2 regions of the Fusobacterium sp. SYSU M8D902 genome follow, and region 2 is predicted to be linked to the other one. Evidence: riboswitches for the same ligand, from Rfam matches in the RefSeq annotation. Region 2 holds a riboswitch; the other holds the start of a gene.
What was found. A riboswitch is a leader RNA that binds a small molecule or an ion and turns the genes downstream of it on or off. The one in region 2 is predicted to bind cobalamin.
Positions count from the first base shown of each region.

Region 1: linked by a shared signal. The riboswitch ahead of ABNK64_RS07170 (cobyric acid synthase) and the one ahead of ABNK64_RS06985 (MotA/TolQ/ExbB proton channel family protein) in region 2 are both predicted to bind cobalamin.

Region 1 covers NZ_JBEFNA010000017.1:19,879-24,321, reverse strand. Annotated here, with positions in the region: gene ABNK64_RS07180 (Gfo/Idh/MocA family protein) at 1-442, shown strand, start outside; gene ABNK64_RS07175 (ATP-dependent helicase) at 452-1,978, shown strand; cobalamin riboswitch at 2,066-2,244, shown strand; gene ABNK64_RS07170 (cobyric acid synthase) at 2,385-3,866, shown strand; gene cbiB (adenosylcobinamide-phosphate synthase CbiB) at 3,869-4,443, shown strand, end outside.
Region 2 covers NZ_JBEFNA010000016.1:30,558-35,000, reverse strand. Annotated here, with positions in the region: gene ABNK64_RS07000 (TonB-dependent receptor) at 1-3, opposite strand, end outside; gene ABNK64_RS06995 (energy transducer TonB) at 39-743, opposite strand; gene ABNK64_RS06990 (ExbD/TolR family protein) at 752-1,162, opposite strand; gene ABNK64_RS06985 (MotA/TolQ/ExbB proton channel family protein) at 1,162-1,785, opposite strand; cobalamin riboswitch at 1,858-2,030, opposite strand; gene ABNK64_RS06980 (glycogen synthase) at 2,128-3,510, opposite strand; gene glgD (glucose-1-phosphate adenylyltransferase subunit GlgD) at 3,525-4,443, opposite strand, start outside.

The DNA.
Region 1 (4,443 bases), on a different contig from region 2:
AGGTGGAGGATCACTTTATGATATAGGAGTGTATCCATTACATTTTGCTTTAGCAATGTTTGGAGAACCAGAGGAGTATTTTGGGTATAATTATCTATTAAGTAGTGGAACAGATGGGTGTGGGACAGTACTATTCAAATATTGTGACAAAGTTGCAAATATCTCATATTCTAAAATAACTGATGAAAAAACTCCTTCTGAGATATTGGGAGAAGAGGGTTCTATTGTAATAGAAAAAATCTCCCAAGTGAAAGGAATAAAGATAAAATATAGAGATGGAAGAGAGGAAGACATTGAATTACCAATTTATAAAAATGATATGAGATATGAAGTAGAGGAGTTTATAAAACTTATAGCTGAAAAGAGAGTAGAGTCAGAATTAAACAGTTTTTCAACTTCGAGAAAATGTGTGGAGATAATGGAGAGATTGGCCAATAAATAGGAGAGGAATATGGTTGATGTAATTGATAGAAGAAGTAAATCCAAAGCGACACTAGCATTAAAAAATGAAAATGATATATTTTTAAAAAGAAGTATTAGAAAATTAGAGAGTAGAGAGGTAGAGAGTGTTAATACCTCTCTTTTATCTAATAATTATAGTTTAAATTATAACTTACTTTTGAATGAGGAACAGAAAAAAGCATTATTATCAACAGAGGGACAGTATCTAGTAATAGCAGGTGCTGGTTCTGGAAAAACAAGAACAATAGTTTACAGAACTGCTTGGTTGATAGAAAATGGGATAAAAGAGGAAAAGATACTGATGATTACCTTCACAAGAAAAGCAAGTGAAGAGATGAAGAGCAGATTGAAAGAGATTTTAAAAAGAGATGAAGTAAAAGTTACAATAACAACATTTCACTCTTTTTGTGCTAGGTTGATTAGAAAATATGAAAATATATTTAAACTTATAGATTTTGAGATAATAGATGAAGAGAGAAGAAAAAAGATATTTGAATATTTAATTAAAAAAATGGATTTGAATAGAAAATATAAAGATAATTTTTACACAGTTGATGAATTGAGTGAAGGATTAAGTAAGGTTCAAAATAGAAAACTAAAGGTAGAGGAAGTTTTTGAAAAAGAACAGATGAAAGATGATATCTATAAGTTAAAGTCCGAATATAAAAAATACAAAAAAACAAATAATATATATGAATTTGATGATATGATAGATGTTGTATTACAAAATTTTAAAGATAATAGAGAGTTTAGGGATTATATAAAAAATAAAATTGATTATCTCATTGTAGATGAATATCAAGATAGTAATATTTCGCAGATGGAATTATTAAAAGAGTTAATAGGAGATACAGGAAATCTTATGGTAGTTGGAGATGACTATCAGAGTATATATGGATTTAGGGGAGCAAATTTTACTAATATTTTAAAATTTGGAGATGATTTTCCAAACTCAAAATTAATAAAATTGAAAATGAATTATAGAAGTAGTGATGAGATCATAGAGTATACCAATAGAATTGCTAATAAATTTAATTTAAAGTATAATAAAACAATAATAGGAACAGATGTACATTGTGAAAAAGTTCATAAAAATTCGTTTAAAAATATTGAAGGGGAGGGAGATTATATCTGTAAAAAAATTTTACAACTAAAAGATAAAATCCCTTTAGAGGAGATTGCAATACTATATAGAAATAGATATATTATAAAAGCTTTGGAAAAACTTTTGAAGGAATATGGAATAGAATACCACAAAAAAGAGGAAGAGAGTAATGGAGTTGCACTGTATACAGTGCACTCAGCTAAAGGTTTGGAATGGGAAGTAGTTTTTATACCCACTCTTTTGGAAGGGGTATTTCCAAATGGAATAGATAGTGAAAATTTAGAAGAGGAGAAAAGATTGTATTATGTGGCTTGCAGTAGAGCTAAAAAATATTTATATCTAAGTTATCCTAGATATTATTATGAAAAGTTAGGTTATTTTGATAAAAGGTCAAGATTTCTCAATTATTAAGAAAATAAATATAAGAATTTTATAAAAATATTAATTATATATATTCTAAATATTTCTCTTTTCTTGACTAAAATGTTTGAGATATAGTATAATATGTAGGAAAAGTCACGACAAGTAAAGGTTTTAAATAAGAGAAGTTAAGTGAAAATCTTACACGGTCCCGCCACTGTAATGATGACGAGAACACATAGTCCACTAAGAAATTGGGAAGGAGTGTTAGTAGGGTGAATCTAAGTCAGGATATCTTATTTAAAATTATTTAACTATCCTGCGTGGACGGGAGGAGAAAAATAAAGATGAGAGAATAGGCACAATAAAAGAGTTGAAATATTAATAGTTATAAATATAGCTAATTTTTAAGTTACACTCTTTTTATTGTGTTTTTTTATTTTCGGGGGAGAAGAAGATGAAACATAGAAATATTATGGTAGTCGGTACATCATCAGGAGCTGGAAAAAGTATTACAGTTGCTGGTTTGTGTAGAGCATTAACAAAAGATGGATATAGAGTTTCTCCATTTAAATCACAAAATATGGCATTAAATTCATTTGTAACTAAATCTGGATTGGAAATGGGTAGGGCTCAAGTGGTTCAAGCAGCAGCTTGTGGTATTGATCCAGAAGCGTATATGAATCCTATACTTTTAAAACCAACAACTAATAGAAAAATACAGGTTATAGTCAATGGAAAATCAATTGGAAATATGAGTGGAATAGAGTATGGAAAATTTAAAACATCTTTAAAACCTGAAATTATGAGATCATATAATTATATAAAAGAGAATTTTGATATAAGTGTAATTGAAGGAGCAGGAAGTCCTGTTGAAATAAATATAAAGGGCGAGGATATAGCAAATATGAAAATGGCTGAGATGGCTGATTCTCCAGTTATATTAGTAGCCGATATAGATAGAGGGGGAGTGTTTGCTTCTATCTATGGAACAATAATGTTGATGACAGCAGAAGAGAGAGCTAGAGTAAAAGGTGTAATTATAAATAAGTTTAGAGGAGATATAAATATACTCAAGCCTGGATTAAAAGAGATAGAAGAGTTGACAGGAGTTCCAGTAATAGGAGTTATGCCATATAGTAATATTGATATTGAAGATGAGGATAGTGTCACAGAGAGATTTAAAAAGATGCAAAAGAAAAAAGGGATCAATATCTCTGTAATCAAACTTAGACATATATCTAATTTTACAGATATAGATGCTTTGAGAATAGTTGAAGATGTAAATATAAAATATGTTACCTCACCTGATGAAATGGGAGATGAAGATATAATAATTATTCCAGGTACAAAAAATACAATTGATGATTTAAAGGAGATAAAAGATAGTGGAGTTGCCACTGAGATTATCAAAGCCTCAAAAGCTGGAAAGAGTATCATTGGAATTTGTGGTGGTTTTCAGATGATGGGGGAGAAGATAAAAGATCCTTATGGAATAGAGAGTGAAATAAAAGAGATTCCAGGATTAGGTTTACTAGAGCTTGAGACTATAATGGAAAAAGAGAAGAACACTCTACAATATGAAGGTAAATTAGAAAATTGTTCAGGACTATTAGCTGGATTGAATGGAGAATCTATTAATGGTTATGAGATACATCAGGGAGTGACTATTGGAAAAGAGAGAAAGATTACTTCAGATGAAAGAGTTGTAGCTATAGAGAAAGGAGATACAATTTTTGCTACCTATCTTCATGGAATATTTGATAATGAAAAAGTAACTAGAACAATCTTGAATAAAGTTAGACAGAAAAAGGGAATCGAAACTCAATTAGAAGGTGTTACCTTTGCTGAGTATAGAGAGAAAGAGTTAGATAAGTTAGAAAAAGTATTTAGAGAAAATATTGATATGGAAAAAATTTATGAGATATTAGGTGAGTAAAGATGAATTTTATAATTAGATATAGTATAGCATATGTAATGGATCTTATTTTAGGAGATCCTCACTGGTTTCCACACCCTGTTAGATTTATAGGGAAATTGATAGAGAGTTTAGAAAAATTACTTTATAGATTTAGTTGTAAAAAATTGACAGGTGGAATTCTTGCTATATTAACCATTGGAATTACTTTTTTAGTATCTTACTATATAGCAAAACTTTCAATTTATTTAGAAATATTTTTTCTATACACAACTTTAGCTACTAAGAGTTTGGCAGATGAAGGTTTTAGAGTTTGCAAAATCTTAGTAGAGGGGGATATGGAAAAAGCTAAAAAAGAGTTATCTTATTTAGTGAGTAGAGATACAGGAAATATGGATGTAACACAGATCACTAGAAGTGTATTGGAGACTATAAGTGAGAATACAGTAGATGGAGTTATAGCCCCAATGTTTTTTGCATTTTTAGGAAGTTTTTTTTCAGTTGAAGGAGTTTCATTGGCATTGCCTTTTGCTATGGGATATAAAGCTATTAATACTTTGGACTCTATGGTAGGATATAAAAATGAAAAATATATGGA
Region 2 (4,443 bases):
CATTACTCCTCCAGATATTTTTTTATTTTTATTTATTTTTACTTTACATTAAACCTAAAATCTTTATAAAAATACATTTTTATTTTTTTATTTTTATAAACTATTGGCTCAAATTCCCATTTTTTTAGTGCTTTCTCTACTTCTTTCTGAAATCCATATTTTGTGTAATCATTCAAAAATATAATTTCCTCTACCTTTCCATTAAGTCCCACTAAAAATTTTGTTTTGATAACAACCTCATCTTTAAATCCTATTTTTTTAGCCATCATAGGATAATTAGGATCAACTTCTCTTTTTATTTTATATCCTATTCCTTGATTACTTTTTTGATCTCCAATATATGTTCCAGTTCCATCTTTTACAAGTCCATCTAATTCATTCACATTTTTATTTACACCTGCTATTTCTACTCCTTCAGTTATCTTTTCTTCTACTTTACTCTCTACTTCTTCCTTAACTTTCTTTACAATTTTTTTCTTTTCAAGTTTCTTTTCAAGTTTCTTTTCAATCTTTTTTTCAATTTTCTTTATCTCTTTTTTTTCTATTTTTTTCTCAACTTTTTCCTTTGGTGGTTCTACATTCTTTATTGGTGCTGGTTCTGGAGTATTTTCTCCCTCTATCTTCAATTCATTGAGATACACTACTACATTTTTACTATCCAATTTAACTTCATTTTTTGGAAGTTTTATAACAGAAAAAAATAGAATCATATGAATAATAAATGAAAATAGATAAAATTTCATCTTCTCACCTACTTTATACTATTGATCTCTAATTTTTCTATCCCTGTATTTTTCAATCTTCCCATTGTTTCAATCACTATCTCATATCTCAAGTTTTTATCAGCACTTACTACCAATGTCTGTTCTTTTCTCCCACTCATAAATTCTTGTACTTTTGCTTCTAATTCATCTTTCCCTATCTCTGTTGATTCTTCTCCAATTTTGAAGTAATATTTTTCATTCTTATCTATAATTAATTCTATATTTACCTCAGGTTTATCTATACTCTCCACATCTGATTTTGGCAGATTCATATCAAATTTAGTATACTGGCTAAATGTTGTTACTAACATAAAAAATATCAACAATTGAAAAACCACATCTATAAGGGGTGTCAAATCTGGATTTACCATTCCTGTTTTTCTTTTTAATTCCCTCATTATATCTCATCTCTATTCTTTTTTATATTTATTAAAGCTGTTGACGTTTTTTCTATCTGCATCATAATTTTATCCACTTTTCTATTAAAAAAATTGTATGCTATAATTGCTGGTATTGCTATTAAAAGTCCAGCTGCTGTTGTTACCAATGCCTCTGAAATTCCATTTGCTACTACATTTGGATCTCCAGCTCCCTCTAAAGCAATTGCCTTAAAAGATTTTATCATACCTAATACTGTACCTAAAAGCCCTGCCATCGGAGAAATAAATGATACTATCCCTAAAATAGAAAGCCTTTTTTCTAAATTTTCTATTTGTTCAAGAGCCTTTTCTTTCATAAGTTTCTCCTTGCTTTCGTACATATCATTTTCATATTTATAAGCTAACAGTATGCTTTTAACTGTTCTTGATACAGAATTATTAGTTTTTTCACAAAGCTCTATTGCTTCATCCTCTTTTCCCTCTCTAACCAATGTAATGATTTGATCTTTAAAATCCCCCTTTAAATCTCTCTCATTCTTGAAAAAATATGCTGTTCTTTCCAAAATTGTTCCTAAGCCTAAGATTGATAAAGCTCCTAAAAGCCACATCATCATTCCACCTTCTACAAAATACTTATACATTGTTTCCTCCTTAAAATAAAAAACTTTCTAGTAAAATAGAGTTATCTTACTAGAAAGTCATAATCACATATTTTGATCTATTGACAATTGGTAAGTCTTCTGACTCAGCTTCATCCTACTCTCACGCCTTCCCGGCTTCCCAGTGACATATTGCGATTTCGTCCACCATACAGCAGTTTCCTGTGTGGGATTCTCACCCATCTTCCTCTATTAAGTAAATTTACACCTAATCTCTTAGAATCACTTAATATTTTAAATAATTTTATACTAATTGTCAATAAAATATTTATTTTTTGTATATATTGTATTTTTTTTATATTATTTAAGTTTGGAATATATAAATTATTTATTCAGAATATTTTCATATATTCCTATATATTTCTTAGCTGAAGTGTCCCAACTATTATCTCTTGCTTTTGCATTTTCCATAATTTTTTTCCATTGATCTTTATCTTTATATATTGATAATGCATAAGATAATACTTTTAACATTGTATCTCCATTAGGATCTCTAAATCCAAATCCATCTCCCATACCAGTGTACTCATTATATGGAGTTACAGTATCTCTCAATCCACCTGTTTCTCTTACCAATGGAATAGTCTCATATCTCATAGCTATCATTTGAGAAAGTCCACAAGGTTCAAATAGAGACGGCATTAAGAATATATCTGCACCTTGGTAAACATCTATTGAAAGTGGTTGATTAAATCCTATATACGAGCAAACTCTTTTAGGATACTGGCTCTCCTTCCATCTAAAGAAATTTTCATAATGAGCCTCTCCACTTCCTAGCAATATAAACTGTATTCCTAAATCCATCATTTGATCAAATTTTTCAGCAATCATATCAATACCTTTTTGTCTATCTAACCTTGATATTATAGCCACTAATGGTACATTCGGATCTATATTTAGCCCCAACTCTTTTTGTAGTTTAGCCTTCATCTCTTCTTTTGATTTTGAATTTATTTTAAATACATTTCCATCTATTCCATTTACTATTCCTGATAACTTATAGTCAAATTTTCTGAATAATCCATCAATTCCCTCTCCATACTCTGGAGTTTTTATCTCTTCAGCATAAGTTTCACTAACTGTAGTTACATAGTCAGAATATACCACTCCTCCCTTTAGAAAAGATATCATATCATAGTATTTCAATCCGTCCTCTTGATAATACTTATCTCTATCTATCTCTAAAGTCTCTTCTATCTCTTGATTTGGGAAAAATCCTTGGAATCTTAAGTTATGTATAGTAAATACTGTTCTTATATTATTAAGTCCTCTTTCCAATAGATATATAGGTGTAAGAGCAGTATGCCAATCATTACAATGGATAATATCTGGAGTAAATCCTGTAATATCAAATGTTTCAACTATAGCTTTTGTAAAAAATGCAAATCTCTCGCAATCATCCTTTTCACCATAGATTTTCTCTCTTGAAAAATACTGCATATTATCTACAAAATAGTAAATCACTCCATCAAGTTCATAACTCTCTATCCCTACATAAGCATTATAGTGTGATGCCCATATCTTCTTATTCCCTAAATATGTCATATCATTTCTATATTTTTCTGGTATCTGTCCATATTTTGGTAGGATAACCCTTGCATCTACACCCTTCTCTTTTAAGGCTTTTGGTAGTGAATATGCTACATCTCCTAACCCACCTGTCTTAATAAATGGCCAAGCTTCTCCAGTAGCAAAAAGTACTTTCATCTATTTCCTCCTCTTTATTTATTAGCTCCCTCTAAATAAGCTAATAAATTCTTATACTGTTTATCATCCCATTTTATACTTTTTTCTATTACTAATGGATAATTTCTAGAAGCACTTAATTTTTCATTAGAATTTATTACATTGTTTTTATCAACAATTATATTTTTTAATACAGCTCCTGATTTTACAACACAATCTTGTAATAGTATACAGTTTTCTACCTCTGCTCCTGCCTCTACAACTGCTCCTCTTGCCAAGATAGAGTTTTTAACATTACCACCTAAAATACATCCATTGGCTATCAAACTGTTATTTACCTCTGCTCCCTCTTTGAATAGTGAAGGTGGAGTATCTTTTGTCTTAGTATATATACTTCTCTCTTTAATAAATATATCCTCTCTTACCTCTTTTTTCAAAAGATCCATATTGAAGTCAAAATACTCTTTTGTTGAGTTTACACAAGATAGATATCCTTTAAACTCATAACCATTTATACTTACTCTTCCAACATTTCTAGTAACTAAATCTCTAACTGTATAGTAAACACCCTCTTGAATACCGTCACATATCATCTTTATTAGAAGCTCCTTACTCATAATAAATGCTTCCATAGAGATATTCTCATCTTTTTTAAAGAAAAGATTTTGTCCTATTCCTAAAACTTCATTATTTTCACCAATTTTTACACTGTCACAATTATCAAATCTTTCGTTAGCATTGTTTACTTTTTTATACACTAGAGTGATATCTCTTCCACTCTCTTCATGATGTTTTATAACGTCTTTTACATCTAAGTTACATACCATATGTGAACTCAATACCACTACATTTTCCTGCTTACTACGGAAGAAATACTCCATATTCTTCTTTACTCTCTTTATATTTGTTGTATATGATGAGTCAGCCATCTGTTTAAACATAAAAATTCCATCT